Regions from separate parts of the Klebsiella sp. M041 genome, predicted to be linked through region 1. Evidence: predicted binding sites of a transcription regulator. Region 1 holds the regulator's gene; each other region holds the start of a gene.
The links. Region 1 encodes Fur, which represses iron uptake genes when iron is present. Its sites were predicted from a motif close to ATAATAATGAGAACNACTATCAA; they were not measured.

Region 1 (4,816 bases):
TGTGACGAGGTGCGGATCACCAGCCGGGCCAGCGCTTCGTTGGTGTTCCCTTCGGTGACGCGCAGCAGATCCTGCCAGTACTCCTCTTCCGGATAGCTGTCGACCAGCACGTCCTGCGGCGCATCGTGCATACAGCGCAGGTTACGCGTGTGCTGCGAGTTGCCGCCTCGCCACTCCCGCGGCGCCGCCTCCAGCAGCAGCACCGAGGCGCCGGCTTCCCGGGCGGTTAAGGCGGCGCATAGCGCGGCATTGCCGCCGCCAATGACCAGTACATCCACCATTATCGGCTCCCTTACAATTTAATGATTTGTTAAATTTGTAATGGGAATGTAGGCGGTAACGGCGACGGGGCGCTATGGCGTAACGCTAAAGAGGGGTTTAGTTAACGTAAAGGGTGGCGCCTGGCCAGCGATCGGACTCCACCAGCTGGCGCATGACTTTGCTTAGTATGACCCGTGCCGCAAGGCCTGCCGGGGTGAGCTCATCATCCGACAGGCTGACCAGAAAATTGGGGCGGCTGAGGATCGGATTAGCGATGCCGATCACCCTCAGCGCCTGATGGTCGAGATGGGAAATAGCGGCCCCGGGCTGCAGAGTGGCGCCCAGTCCGCTGCGCACGGCCTGCATCAGCAGGGCCAGACCGTCAATGTCCGCCACCACCTCAACGCTGAGGCTGTGCTGCTGGCAAACCGCCTCCAGCCTGCCGCGCAGGCCGTGGCCCTGGCTTGGCATAATCAGCGGCAGGGTGGTGAGCTGGTCAGGGGAAACAGGGTCATCCGGCAGCGAGGCCAACAGCGCATGGGTGCCGATCAGGAACAGGCGCTCTTCGAGCACCGGTCTGGCGCTCCAGCGCAGGATCTTCTCCTGCTGGAAGACGATGGCTAAATCCAGCTGGCGGGTGTTGATCATCCGCTCCAGATTCCCGGAGAGGCTTTCCACCAGGTGCAGGCGGACGTCGGGGTAGCTCTCGCGCATCGCGTTGATGAACGGTACGCCAAGAACGGAGGCGGTGCTGGGGGCCATGCCGACGCTGACGTGGCCCGACAGCCGCGCCTCGCGGGCGGCGAGGATGGCATCATCGGCATGACGCAGCGCCAGCTGCGCCTGTGAGTAGAAAGCGAGGCCCGCGCTGGTGGGCGTCACGCCGCGAGAGGTTCGCTGCAGGAGGCGAATGGACAGCTCATTTTCCAGACGCGCGATCTGCTGGCTGAGCGCCGAGACGCCGATATTCAGATCGAGCGCGGCGCGGCCCATGCTGCCGGTTTCAACAATGCGCGTAAAATAGCGTAGCTGGCGAAGTTCCATATCAACTCTCCGGACAAAGCGGGGACTCGCGAGGGTCGCCGCCGGGACGTGAGCGGGAAGCGCGGCAGAAGCGCCCATAAAAAAGCCAACCGGCTGGTTGGCTTTTCAGAGCAGGCGAAGCAGGGAATTACTTTTCCACCGCGTCGTGGGCGTGTTCGTCCTCGCGGCAATCACCTTCCGCACAGTGACCGTACAGATACAGACTGTGGTTGGTCAGGCGGATGCCGTGACGGGAAGCGATTTCACGCTGGCGCGCTTCGATAGAGTCATCACTGAATTCGATCACTTTGCCGCAGTCGAGGCAGATCAGGTGATCGTGGTGATGCTGCTGGGTCAGTTCGAAAACGGATTTACCGCCTTCAAAATTATGACGAGTCACGATACCGGCGTCATCAAACTGGTTGAGGACGCGGTAAACGGTCGCCAGACCAATCTCTTCGCCCATGTCGATCAGGCGTTTATATAAGTCTTCCGCACTGACATGATGGTTATCCGGTTCCTGCAGCACTTCAAGGATTTTCAGTCGAGGAAGTGTGACTTTCAGGCCAGCCTTCTTTAATGCGGTATTGTTGTCAGTCATGCGGAATCTGTCCTGTTGCTAAACGATCTACTTCCTTCAACGGAAGTCATACAGAAATTAACCCGACGTAATGCGTCTCATTATAGAACTGCCACTGGTAAATGAAAACTGCAAGCATCGGGCCTGGTTTGCTGTCAAAAACGAGGCACCAGCTACAAACTGCGTCACGTGCCTCGTAGAATCAGAGGACATTGTACAGATATGTGATTAAAAGTTAAAAACTTGTAGCTATTAGTTTGATTGCTTTTGTCTATTAATACGACGCAACTCAATGATTGCGCCGCTTAATTATCAGGCGTTTTTGATTTCTTCGAGGTGCAGCTCTTCAGCCACCTGCTTCACCCACTTCTCAACGCGCTCGTTGGTCAGTTCCGGCTGACGGTCTTCATCAATGGCGAGGCCGACGAAGTGGTCGTCATCCGCCAGGCCTTTGGAGGCCTCGAAGTGATAGCCGGCAGTCGGCCAGTGGCCAACGATGGTCGCGCCGCGCGGCTCAATGATGTCGCGGATGGTGCCCAGCGCATCGCAGAAGTACTCTGCGTAGTCTTCCTGGTCGCCGCAGCCGAACAGCGCCACCAGCTTGCCGTTAAAGTCGATCTCTTCCAGCGTCGGGAAGAAGTCGTCCCAGTCACACTGGGCTTCACCGTAGTACCAGGTCGGGATGCCGAGCAGCAGGATGTCGTGGGCTTCCAGATCTTCTTTGCTGCTTTTGGCAATGTCGTGAACATCAGCAACATCTTTACCAAGCTGCTTTTGAATCATTTTTGCAATATTTTCGGTGTTGCCGGTGTCGCTGCCAAAAAAGATGCCGATGATTGCCATGAGTAAAATAACCTCTTGAAACTTAAATGATGTGGTAGGGACGCGATGCCCACAGATAACGGCAATCATAGCAGAACAGGCAAGGACGCGGAAACAGCAATCACGCCCGACTGCACACTCTGCTACATGAATGCGGATTTTTCGCGGAAAGTTAGACTTTTCCCTGGCTGCGCAGGGCGGTTAATTGCGTCATCAGCATCTCTTCGATGAGATCGCTGCGGCTCATATTACGCGCTTCCGCCAGTTCGTTAAGCGCATCGACCGCGTCGGCGTTGAGCTTTAGCTCCACGCGCTTCAGCCCGCGCACTTTATCGCGTTTCAGCTGATTACGTTTGTTGATGCGCAGTTGTTCATCGCGCGACAGCGGATTGGTTTTTGGTCTTCCCGGGCGACGCTCGTTTGCGAACAAATCTAATGTCGTACGGTCCGTTTGTTCTTTTGCCATGATTCTGAGTGACTTCGGGGAAACAAGCTGCCGGGCTCTAGCCGGCGCAGATAGCGCGCCATCATACATCAGGCGAACGGCTGCGCCAACGACCGCGGGCATTCTGCGGCGCGGTCGGGCATATTTTAGCCAATCAGGCGCCAATGCTCGTGAGATAGCGGCGGATCGCGCGCAACACCGCTTCGGGTTTCTCGGCATGGACCCAGTGTCCGGCGCCGGCGATGACGTGGGCCCGGGCCTGCGGGAACTGGGCCAGCAGCGCGTCGCGGTAGGCGTCGGTCACGTAGGGTGAGTTGCCGCCGGGAATAAACTGCGTCGGATGCGGCCAGGCCGGGATGGTTTCCCAGCCGACGATATGCGGGTACTGGTCCCACAGCACCGGGACGTTGAAGCGCCAGTCGCCATCGACGAAAGATTTCAGCAGGAACTGAATCACCCCCTCTTCCTGCAGATGTTCGCGCATCACCTGCGCCGCCTGCTGGCGGGTGCTGGCGGCGGATTCGCTGACGGCGCGGATAGCGGCGAAGATCTCATCATGGCGGCGAACATGATAATCCACCGGGGCGATATCGATCGCCACCAGACCGTTGATGCGCTCCGGCGCCAGGGCGGTCAGCGCCATCACCGCTTTGCCGCCCATCGAATGGCCGATAAAGGTGGCGCGCTCAATCTGGTGCGCGTCGAGCGTATCGAGCAGATCCTGCGCCATCGCGGGGTAGGTCATCTCTGGCGACCGCGGCGACAAACCGTGGTTGCGCATATCGACCTGCAGAATATCGTGGTCGGCGACCAGGTCGCGGGCGAGGATGCCCAGGTTGTCCAGGCTGCCAAACAGACCGTGGACCAGCACGATCGGGGAGTGGTTGTGCGGATTCTGTGCAGATTGCGCTCGGCTATTTAATTTCATGGCAAAGTTCTTTTTTTCGCTCCGTCGGGTTAGGGTATTATGTTGGACATTCTGCCATCCGGCTGCAAGACCCAGAAGTTTTCTGAGTTTTACCGCCATCCTGGTTTGACGCTATCCGCGGTTGGGATTTGTACTTATAATCCCAACGATTTGTATTCAGAAAAGATATCGCACTGGATTAAGATGAAAACAATTGAAGTTGATGATGAACTCTATCGCTATATTGCCAGCCACACTCTGCATATCGGCGAGAGCGCATCCGACATTTTACGGCGCATGCTGAAATTTTCCGCCGTTTCCCAACCGGCTACACAGGTCAGCAAAGCCGCGCCGGCGCTGGCGCCCGCGCCTGCCGTTGAGGTGAAACCCGCTAACCCGGCGAAAGATAAAGTCCGCGCCATGCGCGAGATGCTGTTATCTGATGAATACGCCGAGCAGAAGCGCGCCGTGAACCGTTTTATGCTGGTGTTGACCACCCTCTACTCCCTGGACAGTAAAGCATTTGCCGAGGCGACCGAGTCTCTGCATGGCCGCACGCGCGTCTACTTCGCGGAAGATGCGCGTACGCTGCTGAAAAGCGGTAATCAGACCAAACCGAAACAGGTTCCTGGTACACCGTGGTGGGTGATCACCAATACCAATACCGGCCGTAAATGCAGCATGATTGAGCACATCATGCAGTCGATGCAGTTCCCTGCGGAGCTGATTGAAAAGGTTTGCGGCACGATCTAGCTTTTTAACATTTGCACCAGAAGGA
Region 2 (4,816 bases), on a different contig from region 1:
TCGGGATCGGGCTGTTTATGGTGTCGCTGAACCCGACGTCGGTGAATATCCAGACTATTATCCTCGGCAATATTCTGGCCATCGCCCCGGAGGATATTATCCAGCTGGCGGCGATCGGCTTTATCTCGATGGCGATCCTGCTGTTGAAGTGGAAAGATCTGATGGTGACCTTCTTCGATGAGCACCACGCCCGCTCGATTGGTCTGAACACCCGCGGCCTGAAGCTGCTGTTCTTTACCCTGCTGGCGGCCTGCACCGTAGCGGCGCTGCAGACCGTCGGCGCCTTTCTGGTTATCTGCCTGGTGGTCACCCCCGGCGCCACCGCCTGGCTGTTAACCGACCGCTTCCCGCGCCTGCTGGCCATCGCCGTCGCCATCGGCAGCCTGACCAGCTTCTTCGGCGCCTGGCTCAGTTACTACCTCGACGGCGCCACCGGCGGCATTATCGTGGTGGCGCAAACGCTGCTGTTCCTCATCACCTTTATCTTCGCGCCGAAGCATGGCCTGTTGGCCAACCGTCGCCGCGCCGGGGAGGCCGCATGCTGAATCTGATCCTGGCCCCGTTCCAGTTTCCTTTTATGGTCAACGCGATAACAGTATCGATGGTCGTTGCCGTGCCCTGCGCGCTGCTGTCGGTCTTTCTGGTACTAAAAGGCTGGGCGCTGATGGGCGACGCCATGAGCCACGCGGTCTTTCCCGGCGTGGTGCTGGCCTACATTATCGGCATCCCCTTCGCCATCGGCGCGTTTATCGCCGGACTGCTCTGCGCCGTGACGACCGGTTTTCTCGACGACAACAGCCGCCTCAAACGCGATACCATCATGGGGATTGTCTTCTCCGGCATGTTTGGCGCCGGGCTGGTGCTGTACGTAGCGATCCAGTCCGACGTCCATCTCGACCATATTCTGTTCGGCGACATGCTCGGGATCTCCCTCAGCGATATTGGACAAACGGCGGCTATCGCGCTGGTGATTGCGCTGATTATCGGGCTGAAATGGCGGGATTTTTTGCTGCACGCCTTCGATCCGACGCAGGCCAAAGCCAGCGGCCTGCGCGGCGGACTGCTGCACTACGGCATGCTGTGCATGATCGCCCTGACCATCGTCGCGACGCTGCAGTCGGTAGGGATTATTCTGTCGATTTCGCTGCTGATTGCCCCCGGGGCGATCGCGCTCCTGCTGGTACGGCGCTTTATCCACGCCCTGCTGCTGGCGGTGGCGGTAGCGGTCTGCTGCTCGGCGGGAGGGGTGTGGCTGGCGTTTTATCTCGATAGCGCGCCGGCGCCGACTATCGTGGTGCTGTTCAGCGCGCTGTTTGTGGTCGCCTTTGTGACAAGCACGATCCGGGATAGTCAGAAACAGAAGGCTTCATCACCCATCCCCGGTGGCGGCTAACGCCTTACCGGGGCTGCGCTTGTCCCCCGGCTGCGCGCAGCCCAGGCCGGGGAAAGGCCGCTATTTTTTCGGTCGATATTTTTCCGGCAGCGGCGGCACCGGCCGCCTGTCATCCAGCAGATGGCGAAGGGTCAGGATCGGGTGGCGCCAGAGCATTCGTGGCCCGGCCCAGCGCATAATCTGCTTCATCTCTTCGCGCTTCGCCGGCTGATAGCAGTGTACCGGACACTGCTTGCAGGCCGGTTTATTGTCGCCAAACACGCACTTATCAAGCCGCTTGTCGGCGTAGGCGTTCAGCGCCTGATAGTGTTCGCCGTCGTCGCGGGCATCCGGACAGCGGCGCTGATAAAGCCCAATCATCCGACCGATCGTCTGCTTTTCACGTTCGATGCGTTTGCCCACCGTCAACTTCCCTCTCCACAAAAAGATGCATCAATAATACACCTTTTAAACGGGCCACGCAGCCGCTTTCCTAACGATTAGGTCGGGTTAGCGGGTTTATCAACATGCCCCAATGCTTTTTCCGGGAAGCAGACATCGCGCACCCGGCGTTTCAGCTCTGCCGCATCCGGAAAGCCGCCATCCTGCTTGCGCTCCCAGATCTGCTGGCCGTCGATATCGATAGTGAAGATCCCGCCGGTGCCCGGCACCAGCGTCACCGAGGCGATATCGGTGCTGAAGGTGTGTAACAGCTCCTGCGCCATCCAGCTGGCGCGCAGCATCCAGTTGCACTGGGAACAATAGGTGATAGTGATAGCCGCTTTTGAATTCATCGTCATCTCGCTCAGGCTGAAAGGGCACAGTGTAAACAAAGTGCAGTTTAAATGAGGAATACATGAATATTTTGTTGCAAACGATAATACCTATCATTACCATTCGCAATCAACAAATGGAGTAAGACCCTATCCGCAACGGAAAAGACGGAGCAACCTGCAACTCTGGAAGTAACGCGTGAGCCGATACTAATAACGATCAAGGCGTGGCGACTATGTACAAATCGACTCCGTCAGCAGCAGGGTGTAAAAAACGCCTGCTGGTGACCTCTTTGCTTGCAGCAATTTATCAAACTTCTGCCATCGCAGCAGGCACTTCCGCCATCGGCGGCGAGGCGGTGGATGACACCTCGGAACAAATGACCGTCACCGCTCCCGCGCCGGCGCCGGCGCAAAAAGCCGGTAACGAGCACAGCATCAGCGCCCGGGAGCTGGAGGACAAAGGCGCTAACGACTTCGGCTCGATCATGCGCTATGAACCGCTCATCAGCGCCACCGGGGCCAGCGGCGGATCCGGCAACGGCAAAAGCGGCTTCGACCGCGGGGGCTACACCGGCTACAACATTCGCGGCATGGAGAGCAACCGCGTCGGTATCGACGTGGACGGTATCGCCCAGCCCAACGCCACCGGCCGCGGCTACGTCGGCCGCTCGGGGCTCAATACCTTCGGCATCGGCCGCGATTATATCGACCCGTATATGTACGGCAGCGTGGATATCCAGTCCGGCGCCACCTCGACGGAAACGGCCAACAGCGCCATCGGAGGGAATGTCTCCTTCCGCCCGAAATCGGCGGATGATTACCTGCGCCCGGGCAAAACCAGCGCCTTCGGCTATCGCAGCGGCTACGACTCCGCGGATCGCAGCTGGCACAACGGGGTGACCGTCGCCGGCGGCGATGAGTTCCTGCGCGGCATTTTGGTCTACAGCCGCCGCGACGGCCAGGAAACCGAAAACAACAGCGGCACCGTCGACGCCTACCCGGCGAACTGGCACTCCGATGCCTTTCTGGCCTCCGGGATCTGGCAGCCCAACGACGAGCACAAGCTAACCAGCACCTTCGACTATTACCATAAAACCAACCACACCCACTACGATACCTGGGACTCCAGCGGTAACAGCACCATCGGCACCGCCAACCAGACCAGCCAGACCCGACGCTGGGGCCTGAGCCTGAAGGATGACTGGACGCCGATGAATGACTACCTCGACAGCGTCTCCACGAAAATCTACTACCAGCATACCGAAGCCCATGACTGGACGTATATGCCGGACAGCATCACCCGCAGAATGCAGACGGTGAACTCCAACTACGACACCGACACCTGGGGCCTGCAGACCGCGCTGGCGAAAACCCTGGGCCGCCACGATCTGAGCGCCGGCTTTAACGCCAGCACCAGCAAAACCCAGCGGCCCTTCAGCCAGTCGCCGATCCCCAACGTTTACAGCGAGATCATGCAGCCGGAGGCGGACAGCCGCAGCTACACTCTCGGCGGCTTTGTCCAGGATAAGATCAACTTCGACCTTGATAGCCACAACTTCGCCATCATTCCCGGCGTGCGCGTGGTGCATCAATCGACGAAGCCGGAAAATCTGTCCGACCTTGCCGCCAACAGCAGTGCGCTGACCGAATCGTCGGTGGCGAATCTGTACGGTAAAAACAGCGATACCCAGGTTCTGCCGTCGTTGACCTTCCAGTACGACCTCACCCCGCGCCTGATGACCTACCTGCAGTACCAGCGCGGCGCGCAGTTCCCCAACGCCAGCCAGCTGTATGGATCCTGGAACCTTGGGTCCAGCTACGCCGGCAGCCAGCAGTATGCCCTGATCGGCAATACCGATCTGAAGACGGAAACCAGCGATAATCTCGAGTGGGGGCTGAAGGGGGAAGTTACCGAAGGCATCACCCTGCGCACAGCGCTGTTCTACAACAGCTATAAGAACTTTATCGCCTATACCCGCTATACCCGGGCGAATAATCCGGGCCAGTTCACTAACGTGCCGTCGAACATCTACACCATTTATCAGGCGGAAAACCGCGATAAAGCCTATATCTACGGCGGTGAGATCAGCACCAAATTTAACTTTGGCACCTGGTATGAGCAGGTGAACGGCCTGAGCGCCACCCTCGCCCTCGGCTATAGCGAAGGGAAATCGAAATCCAGCTACAGCGGCGATAAATACGTCGACCTCGACAGCGTAGCGCCGATGAAAGCTATCGTCGGCGTGGCGTGGGACGATCCGGCGAAACGCTACGGCACCGCCCTAACGGCGACCTTCGTCAAGGGGAAACAGGCGACCGCCACCAACCGCGAAAGCTACAGCAACAGCGGGTCCGCCATCGCCGATGCCAGCAGCGACTATATGCGCGTGCCGGGCTACGGCATGCTGGACTGGACCGCGTACTGGCAGGTAGCGAAAAACGTGCGCCTCAATGGCGGGGTCTACAACCTCACCGATCGTAAATACTGGGATTACCTGAGCAGCCGCAATATCGAGACCGGCACCAACCAGGACGCCAATGATAAAGCGCTGGCGGTCATGCCGGGCCGCACCTGGCAGCTTGGGGTCAACGTCGACTTCTGATTGCCCGAATAACAACTCACCTGCCCCGGCCCGCCGGCCGGGGATATTGAACATTGAGAAGGATA
Region 3 (4,816 bases), on a different contig from region 1:
GCCCTGGTGAGCGAGACGGTCAAAGCCAATCAGCTGTGGGGCGAAGTGCTGGACAACGCGGCGTTTGAAGCCGAGCAGATGGGTAAATCGTTCACCGTTGAGTATCCGCCGGGTCCGTGGCCGCTGTACGGTAACCCCAATGCGCTGGAAAGCGCGCTGGAGAATATCGTCCGCAACGCCCTGCGCTACTCGCACACCAAGATTTCCGTCAGCTTCTCAGTGGATAAAGACGGGATTACGGTTAACGTCGATGACGACGGCCCGGGAGTCAGCCCGGAGGATCGCGAGCAGATTTTCCGGCCATTCTACCGGACCGACGAGGCGCGCGACCGCGAGTCCGGCGGCACCGGCCTGGGGCTGGCGATTGTCGAAACCGCTATTCAGCAGCACCGTGGCTGGGTGAAGGCCGACGACAGCCCGCTGGGCGGTCTGCGCTTAACCCTCTGGCTGCCGCTGTATAAGCGGACCTGACGCTGACCCGGCCTGCGCTGCGCCGGGTTACCGCCAGGAACGGTCAGGTCGCCCGGGTAAGGCGCTTGCGCCGCTACCCGGGAGACGCTGCGGAAAGCGCCAATATGGGGGAATTATTTCCCCCACAATCGCCGTGAATTATCCTCGATCTTGCCGCTTAAACGGCGCTTCTGCATGGTTCGACTCCAGCTTACCGACAGGCCCGCGGCCGACAATAAGCGGTGGTACTGATCGTCATCAAACGGCATCTGCCAGGCAATCGCCCCGGCCTCATGGACGCTGACATCGCTCAGGCGAGAGACCAGTTCGAGCGGCGCATCGCTGGAGACTTTCCCCCCGGCGATCACCCGGTACAACCAGCCGGTCTTCCCGCTGTTTTGCATCAGCTGCGCCATATCACCGATCGCAAAATGAAAGTTGAGCTTGAAGCACGGAGAGCGCGGCTGGGTGACCTGGATCAGCGCCTCGCCCCAGCGAAAGATGTCGCCAATGTAGACGTTTTGTTCGGTGAGGCCGGTGCTGGAGAGGTTTTCGCCGAACGCCGGGGCGCAGAACCGATCGGCCTGCTGGGGGAATTCACGGATCCAGTCGGCATAGTGTTCGCGCGGATAGTGACACAGCGCGCGGTCCGGCCCGCCGTGTATTTTCTTCTCCGCCTGCTCATCCCCTTCGAGACCGAGATCGCCGAGCTGCAACTCGCCGTCAACCTGGATTTTGCCGATCGCGCTGGGACGACTGCCCGTGTAGTCCCTGATTTTGCCGACAAAGACATTCACCGGATAATGCATGTCTGCTCTCCTTGCTACCGATATAAAAAAAGCGAGCCATCAGACTCGCTTCTCTCTTAGCACATTGCAACCTTATTTTTTGGCGGCAAAACGCGCTGCAGCTTCGTCCCAGTTCACCACATCCCAGAAGGCTTTGATGTAGTCCGGGCGACGGTTCTGGAATTTCAGGTAGTAAGCGTGTTCCCACACGTCCAGACCCAGGATTGGGAAGCCGGAAGCGCCGGAAATGGCTTCGCCCATCAGCGGGGAATCCTGGTTTGCGGTGGAGACAACGGCCAGTTTGTCACCTTTCAGGACCAGCCACGCCCAGCCGGAACCGAAACGGGTCGCAGCGGCTTTTTCGAATTCCGCTTTGAAGTTGTCCACAGAGCCGAAATCGCGCTCGATAGCCGCTTTCAGGTCGCCCTGCAGGGTGGTACCGGTTTTCAGGCCTTTCCAGAACAGGCTGTGGTTCGCGTGGCCGCCGGCGTTGTTACGCAGTACGGTTTTTTTGTCAGCCGGCAGCTGATCCAGCTTGGTGATCAGCTCTTCAGCGGACAAGTTAGCGAACTCCGGCAGGCTTTCCAGCGCGGCGTTGGCATTGTTCACGTAGGTCTGGTGGTGTTTGGTGTGATGGATCTCCATCGTCTGCTTGTCGAAGTGCGGTTCCAGAGCATCGTAAGCGTACGGCAGGGATGGCAGGGTATAGCTCATAATCATCTCCATTATTGTCGAGCGGCTCAAGTGTTAACGCCGCGTAAGCAGTTTGTCCATTATAGTTAATTAAATGGTATTGAAAATGCTTATCAATGCCGTATTTTTCATATGGATATAACCAGAAGAAATACCCGTCGTTTTGTGATGTAGAACAACTAATTAAGCCCATGGTTGCCAGAGTTCGCCATCCTGTGGCAACGTCCTGAAGGCGGCCAAAGCGGCTAATTTTTACACTCATCGCATCGGAAGCCGCCGTCTCCGATAAAAAAAGATGAGGATAAAATCAATGAACCACGCGATTACGATGGGTATTTTTTGGCATTTGATAGGGGCCGCCAGTGCCGCCTGTTTCTATGCCCCGTTCAAGAAAGTAAAACACTGGTCGTGGGAAACCATGTGGTCGGTCGGGGGGATCGTCTCCTGGCTGATCCTGCCCTGGGCCATCAGCGCCACCCTGTTACCCGATTTCTGGGCCTACTACCGCTCCTTTAACGCCTCCACGCTGCTGCCGGTCTTTCTGTTCGGCGCCATGTGGGGCATCGGTAATATCAACTATGGCCTGACCATGCGCTATCTCGGCATGTCGATGGGGATTGGCATCGCCATTGGCATCACGCTGATTGTCGGTACGCTGATGACGCCGATTATTAACGGTCAGTTTTCGGTGCTGATGCACACCCAGGGCGGTCAAATGACGCTGCTCGGCGTGCTGGTGGCGGTGGTTGGCGTTGGCATCGTCACCCGCGCGGGCCAGCTGAAAGAGCGCAAAATGGGCATCAAAGCCGAAGAGTTCAATCTGAAGAAAGGGCTTCTGCTGGCGGTGATGTGCGGTATCTTCTCGGCAGGGATGTCGTTCGCGATGAACGCCGCCAAACCGATGCATGATGCCGCCGCGGCGCTCGGCGTCGACCCGTTATATGCGGCGCTGCCAAGCTACGTGGTGATTATGGGCGGCGGGGCGCTGGTCAACCTTGGCTTCTGCTTTATTCGTCTGGCGAAAGTGAAGACTCTGTCAGTCAAAGCCGATTTCTCACTGGCCAAACCGCTCATCATCAGCAACCTACTGCTTTCCGCCCTCGGCGGCCTGATGTGGTATCTCCAGTTCTTCTTCTATGCCTGGGGCCACGCCAGCATTCCGGCGCAGTATGACTATATGAGCTGGATGCTGCACATGAGTTTCTACGTACTGTGCGGCGGTCTGGTGGGTCTGGTGCTGAAAGAGTGGAACAACGCCGGTCGTCGTCCGGTGAGCGTCCTGAGCCTCGGCTGCGTGGTGATCATCATCGCCGCCAACATCGTCGGTCTGGGAATGGCCAGTTAAGCACCGGATCATCTGCCTGACAAAGACGCTCTTCAGGCGGCGGCGCGACTGCGCTGCCGCCACTGCCCCGGCGACATGCCGATTTCCCGGCTGAACACCACCGAAAAGTAGTTACTGTCCTCAAAGCCGCACTGCATGGCGATATCGCCGATTAAGCGCTCGGTATGCTGCAACAGATACTGCGCATGGCAGATCCGTAGCTGACGTAAATAGTGATTGATGGTCATGCCGGTTTGCTGGCGAAATTGCTGCCGTAGCGCCCGCTCGCTGCCGCCCTCCTGCTCGCAGAAACGCTCCAGGACAAAGGGTCGGCTCAGGCTGGCCGCCAGCGCGGCCAGCAGTTTGTCCAACAGCGCTTCGCGCTGCGTTGCCGCCAGATTATCCGTTGCGTAGCGATGGCGCTGGAGGGTCAGCGCCAGCTGAGCAAACAGCAGCTCGGCCATCGCATTCCCCTGCGCATCGTGCCGGGAACACTCGTGCTCAAGCTGGCTAATTACCTGGCGCGCCTGCGCCATACCGGTGCTGCCCATGCGCCAGTGGGGCTTCCACGGCGTGCCGAAGAGGCCAGGGATCGCCCCCGCCCAGTCGAAATTGAGCTGCAGCCGCTCCGGGCAATAGATGATGTTCTGCAGAACCAGATCGTTAACGGAAGCATAGGAGTGTTTATCTTCGGCGCGAATATAGAACAGATCGCCGCGGGTAATGCGCCAGGGACGGTCGTTGAGAACGTGCAGCCCGTTGCCCCGCCACACCAGCACCAGCTCGCAGAACTCATGGGTGTGTTCAGCGAAGACGTTTTGCGGGTAGCGGTCGGCCACCGCCACCGCCTGCGTGGCGGAAGGGAAAAACTCCTCTTTACGTAGAATCAGACCGGCCACGGCTCACACTCCCAACGCGGATAACGGCGCATTATTCGCGTTTTTGGTCCGCAATACGTTGACTCCTCTCGCGTTACTGAAGAATAGCGTCGCGCCCCTGGCGGATATCGCGCGGCGACCAGGAAAACTCGCGGCGAAAAAGCGTCGAAAAGTGGTTACTGTCGCCGAATCCGCAGCGATAGGCGATATCAGTCACGCTTTCATCGCTGTGGCGCAGCAGGTGGCGGGCTTTCATCAGGCGCACCCGATTGAGATAGCGCTGCGGCGTCAGGCCGGTCTGCTGCTTCAGCTGGCGGTGTAGAGTACGCAGCGACAGCGAAAACTGCGCCGCCACCTCCTCCCAGCAGATCTCCTTCGCAAAATGGTCTTCCAGCCAGGCCAGCAGCTGATTCAGCCGCGCATCGTTGTTGGTGGCCTCTTCCGCAAGGCTGCTTTTCCGCAGCAGCACCAGCAGCTGCATAAACAGGATCTCACGGCTGGCGACGGCATGGGTATCCGTTTCGCTCCCCATGGCCTCCATCTGCGCCACGATATGCCGCACCTGCTGCAGGACCGTCTGGTTCACCCGCCAGTGCGATGGGTAGTTGCCCTCCTGCTCCTGGGGCAGCAGCTGGCTGACCCCGGCGAGAAAACGAAACGCATCCGGCGCGCGATAGAGCACG
Region 4 (4,816 bases), on a different contig from region 1:
TGTGAACCGGCATTATCCAGGTAGAGCACATACGCTGCAGTATTGGTACCCGCGGTGCCAGAAGCATTTGTTAATTCATAGGTATGTGCGCTGTCAGAGGTCAAAATATAGGGGGTGCCAGCAGTACAGGTGACGGAGGCATTGGTCTGGCCTTCAATGTTGGTATCGCCGATAGCATGCGTACCAAAATCGAGGGGATCAACGGCAAGAATACAGGATGATTCTACTGTCAGGGTAACATCAAGGTTTGCCGTAGCGGTGGTGGCCGCATTAGCAAAAGCACTGCATAATAATCCCGCCGAGCCTAACGCAAAGACAACAAGACTTTTACGATTCATATCGACCTCATAGCATTAACATGTGATGAAATAATTTTTTAATAAACCATTGAAATACCCACATATGAAAAGTGGCCAATTCACTAAAAGGGCACCAGATGCCTCCATGATAAACGCCGCGGACGAAGCAAAGCGTTGTTTTCATCCTCAGAACCCTACATTCAGTACCTGGATAAATTGCTCACGAGGTATAATATTGCACAACTTCGTTACATTGCCACAACATTTGAAAAAAAACTATCATGTTTTTTTGTAATTATATTAATATGATATAATTTGCATTGCTAACTATCATGATGGGCTCCTCCTCTGAGTAGTGTTTTCGCTCGTTCATCATGGTGTTAGGTGATGTCACAGGTAGTGCAATTGTTCGCAGAAAATAGAAGACGATGCCATTATGGCCTTACTATTAGTCATAAGCATTGCGCTATGCCTGGAAAACGACGCCACCAAGTGTTTGAAGGGCTCAGGCGTAAATCTAATCTAGAAAAAATGGTGTTAATTATGGTTAATCACCCCAAAATATTCTTTTTGTGGTTGCTTTGGGGTATGTGTTTTTTTGGAATGAAAAGTAATTATGGTATTTATAGGCGTCTTTCTTTTATTTCTAAAAAGCACTTGTTGCGATATTGTGTAATATTAATGATGCCCCTGTGGAATATGAGTTTTTTGGGGCATTATCAGGGATAATAAAATAGGATGCAAAATGATATATGATTGGTTTGAAAAGTCCCCCATCCTGCGTGGGCGCGCCAGTATAAGACGTTTTACAAAACATAGACGCAAACCTGACGAGAGCGCATGGTGGCCGGGAAAAGCGCGCAGAAATAATTCCTCCTCGTCCACCACCGGCGGCGATCATCCCCTGCAGCATCTACCCGGTGTACCCGGCCATGCGAGACATATCGGCCGTCTTCGCCTCCACGCCTTCGTCAGGACACCATTTTCGGGCGGCATGAAGGACCGCCTGCGTTTTAAGCCTGTTAATTATGCATTAGCGTTACCTCTTTATAATCATCAGGTTATTTGATATCGCCCGAATGGCGATGTTGTTCGCATGTTTTCCGGCATATGCCAATCAGGTAAATATGAAATGGAGCAGTGGCTATCTTTTGCTAGCCTTTCTGAGGAGGACAGACGGAGCGACACCATGAAAGATAAAGATGAACAAACGGCATTGATTGGCATGGCTATCGGCGCGGCGGTCATTAGCTTAGTGGCGACCCAAAAGCAGATTAATCAGGGGAGTATCGTGGATGAGCTGGTGCGGCTGGGCAGACAGAAGGGAGATGGGGTGGAGGATGAGGTCTTTGTCCAGGCCGCCCGCCTGGTGAGAAAAGGGACCTAGCCAACCGATAGCCTTCCTGACTACCCGTTTCATCGCGGTTTACATCCCCCCCGATCGCGGCCACGTCTCCGCCAGGCCGCGACCGCCCCTGCCGAAAGCGTCGCGCCTTGACGCTTTCTTCTCACGCTTTCTCATTCCGCAGGCCAGCGCCTGTTCAGCGCGCATGGCCGCTTAGTGACGCCGTCACTTTTTCCGTCTCTGCGCCAGGTTGAATCAGGAAGGTGGTCTGCTGCTATCGCATAAATCGGTATTTTCGATACATCTTTGCCATTGCGTGCGGTAACAGAACAATATCAGAATAACATATTATAAATCATATGATTAGGTTCCACTTGCGTACCCTGATAATCCCCGGGCAAGGGTCTATGCTTATAAAAAGCGCTAAATGAGGCAATACCCCTGCTGCAGAAGGGTTGAAGTGATAATCATTATCACTAACATGGCGGTATGCCTTGATGGCGCCAACCTGGAGGTCTATCGATGGAAGTACAAGCAGGAACCTTTAATCCCGCCGATTTCAGCTGGCAGGGACTGACCATGACGCCGGCCGCTGCCGCGCATATTCGCGATCTGATGCGTAAGCAGCCGGACAAAAAGGGGCTACGGCTGGGTATCAAAACCAGCGGCTGCGCCGGTTTTGGCTATGTGCTCGAAATGATTACCGAGCCGGCGCCCGACGAACTGCTCTTTGAATCTGACGGGGCGAAGCTGTTTGCGCCGCTGCAGGCGATGCCGTTCATTGACGGCACGGAGCTGGATTACGTCCGGGAAGGTTTAAATGAAATCTTTAAATTTCATAACCCGAAAGCGCAGCACGAGTGCGGCTGCGGCGAAAGTTTTGGGGTGCAGGCGGAGTAACTATGTCGCGTAATACTGAAGCAACAGACGATGTCAAAACCTGGACCGGCGGCCCGCTCAATTATAAAGAGGGCTTTTTCACTCGCCTGCAGACCGATGAGCTGGCCAAAGGCATTAATGAAGAGGTGGTTCGCGCCATCTCCGCCCGTCGCAATGAGCCGCAGTGGATGCTGGAGTTCCGGCTCAATGCCTACCGGGCGTGGCTGGAGATGGAAGAGCCGCACTGGCTGAAGGCGCATTACGATAAGCTGAATTATCAGGATTACAGCTACTATTCCGCCCCCTCCTGCGGCAACTGCGATGAGACCTGCGCCTCCGAGCCCGGCGCGGTGCAGCAGACCGGGGCCAACACCTTCCTGACCAGCGAGGTGGAAGAAGCCTTTAACCAGCTGGGCGTGCCGGTGCGCGAAGGGCGCGAGGTGGCGGTGGACGCGATATTCGACTCGGTGTCGGTGGCGACCACCTACCGTGAAAAGCTGGCGGAGCAGGGGATCATCTTCTGCTCTTTCGGCGAGGCGATCCACGACCATCCGGAACTGGTGAAAAAGTATCTGGGGACCGTGGTGCCGGGCAATGACAACTTCTTTGCCGCGCTGAACGCCGCGGTGGCTTCGGATGGCACCTTTATCTATGTGCCGAAGGGCGTCCGCTGTCCGATGGAGCTGTCGACCTATTTCCGCATCAACGCCGAAAAGACCGGCCAGTTTGAACGCACCATTCTGGTGGCCGATGAAGGCAGCTACGTCAGCTACATTGAGGGCTGCTCGGCGCCGGTGCGCGACAGCTATCAACTGCACGCCGCGGTGGTGGAAGTCATCATCCATAAAGACGCGGAAGTGAAATACTCCACGGTGCAGAACTGGTTCCCGGGGGATAACAACACCGGCGGGATCCTCAACTTTGTCACCAAGCGCGCCCTGTGCGAAGGGGAGAACAGCAAAATGTCATGGACCCAGTCGGAAACCGGCTCGGCCATCACCTGGAAATACCCCAGCTGCATCCTGCGCGGCGATAACTCGATCGGCGAATTCTTTTCGGTGGCGCTGACCAGCGGTCATCAGCAGGCGGACACCGGCACCAAAATGATCCATATCGGCAAGAACACCCGCTCGACCATCATCTCGAAAGGGATCTCCGCCGGACACAGCCAGAACAGCTATCGCGGGCTGGTCAAAATCATGCCGACCGCGACCAACGCCCGCAACTTCACCCAGTGCGATTCGATGCTGATCGGCCCGGACTGCGGGGCGCATACCTTCCCGTATGTGGAATGTCGCAACAACAGCGCCCAGCTGGAGCACGAAGCGACCACCTCGCGGATCGGTGAGGACCAGCTGTTCTACTGCCTGCAGCGCGGGATCAGCGAAGACGATGCCATCTCGATGATCGTCAACGGCTTCTGTAAAGACGTCTTCTCCGAACTGCCGCTGGAGTTCGCCGTCGAAGCGCAAAAATTGCTGGCCATTAGCCTTGAGCATAGCGTCGGCTGATAATTAAGGAAAAAAGATGTTAAGTATTCAAGATTTACACGTCGCCGTCGAAGATAAAGCGATCCTGCGCGGGCTGAACCTTGAGGTGCGTCCGGGGGAGGTCCACGCCATTATGGGGCCGAACGGCTCGGGGAAAAGCACGCTTTCGGCCACCCTGGCCGGGCGCGAAGATTACGAGGTCACCGGCGGCAGCGTCGAATTTAAGGGCAAAAACCTGCTGGAGCTCGCCCCGGAAGATCGCGCCGGGGAAGGCATCTTTATGGCCTTCCAGTATCCGGTGGAGATCCCCGGCGTCAGCAACCAGTTCTTCCTGCAGACCGCGCTGAATGCCGTGCGCAGCTATCGCGGCCAGGAGCCGCTGGATCGCTTCGACTTTCAGGATTTAATTGAAGAGAAAATCAGGTTGCTGCAGATGCCGGAAGATCTGCTGACCCGTTCGGTGAACGTGGGTTTCTCCGGCGGCGAAAAAAAGCGCAACGACATTCTGCAGATGGCGGTGCTTGAGCCGGAGTTGTGCATTCTCGATGAATCGGATTCCGGGCTCGACATCGATGCCCTGAAAATCGTCTCCCAGGGCGTGAACGCGCTGCGCGACGGCAAACGCGCCTTCATCATCGTCACTCACTATCAGCGCATCCTTGACTATATCAAGCCGGACTATGTCCATGTGCTGTATCAGGGGCGGATTGTGAAGTCGGGGGATTTCACTCTCGTCAAACAGCTGGAGGAGCAGGGCTATGGCTGGCTTACCGAACAGCAGTAATGCGCTGCAGCAGTGGCAC

Region 2: a site for Fur is predicted at 2,247-2,269, ahead of AC6CWS_RS11370 (TonB-dependent receptor domain-containing protein). Genes of this name have one in related genera too.
Region 3: a site for Fur is predicted at 2,026-2,048, ahead of sodA (superoxide dismutase [Mn]). Genes of this name have one in related genera too.
Region 4: a site for Fur is predicted at 2,105-2,127, ahead of sufA (Fe-S cluster assembly scaffold SufA). Genes of this name have one in related genera too.

What each region holds. Positions count from the first base shown of each region.
Region 1 is NZ_JCAXWU010000008.1:178,500-183,315, reverse strand. It holds gene tcuA (FAD-dependent tricarballylate dehydrogenase TcuA) at 1-281, opposite strand, end outside; gene tcuR (tricarballylate utilization LysR family transcriptional regulator TcuR) at 379-1,305, opposite strand; gene fur (ferric iron uptake transcriptional regulator) at 1,433-1,885, opposite strand; gene fldA (flavodoxin FldA) at 2,177-2,707, opposite strand; gene ybfE (LexA regulated protein) at 2,859-3,152, opposite strand; gene ybfF (esterase) at 3,286-4,059, opposite strand; gene seqA (replication initiation negative regulator SeqA) at 4,243-4,791, shown strand.
Region 2 is NZ_JCAXWU010000007.1:180,232-185,047, forward strand. It holds gene sitC (iron/manganese ABC transporter permease subunit SitC) at 1-545, shown strand, start outside; gene AC6CWS_RS11355 (metal ABC transporter permease) at 539-1,393, shown strand; gene AC6CWS_RS11360 (nitrous oxide-stimulated promoter family protein) at 1,454-1,795, opposite strand; gene AC6CWS_RS11365 (Rdx family protein) at 1,873-2,166, opposite strand; gene AC6CWS_RS11370 (TonB-dependent receptor domain-containing protein) at 2,382-4,751, shown strand.
Region 3 is NZ_JCAXWU010000017.1:39,322-44,137, forward strand. It holds gene cpxA (envelope stress sensor histidine kinase CpxA) at 1-471, shown strand, start outside; gene yiiM (6-hydroxyaminopurine reductase) at 585-1,259, opposite strand; gene sodA (superoxide dismutase [Mn]) at 1,332-1,952, opposite strand; gene rhaT (L-rhamnose/proton symporter RhaT) at 2,242-3,276, shown strand; gene rhaR (HTH-type transcriptional activator RhaR) at 3,309-4,154, opposite strand; gene rhaS (HTH-type transcriptional activator RhaS) at 4,228-4,816, opposite strand, start outside.
Region 4 is NZ_JCAXWU010000015.1:30,552-35,367, reverse strand. It holds gene AC6CWS_RS19310 (Csu type fimbrial protein) at 1-338, opposite strand, end outside; gene AC6CWS_RS19305 (hypothetical protein) at 1,489-1,686, shown strand; gene sufA (Fe-S cluster assembly scaffold SufA) at 2,167-2,544, shown strand; gene sufB (Fe-S cluster assembly protein SufB) at 2,547-4,034, shown strand; gene sufC (Fe-S cluster assembly ATPase SufC) at 4,051-4,797, shown strand; gene sufD (Fe-S cluster assembly protein SufD) at 4,772-4,816, shown strand, end outside.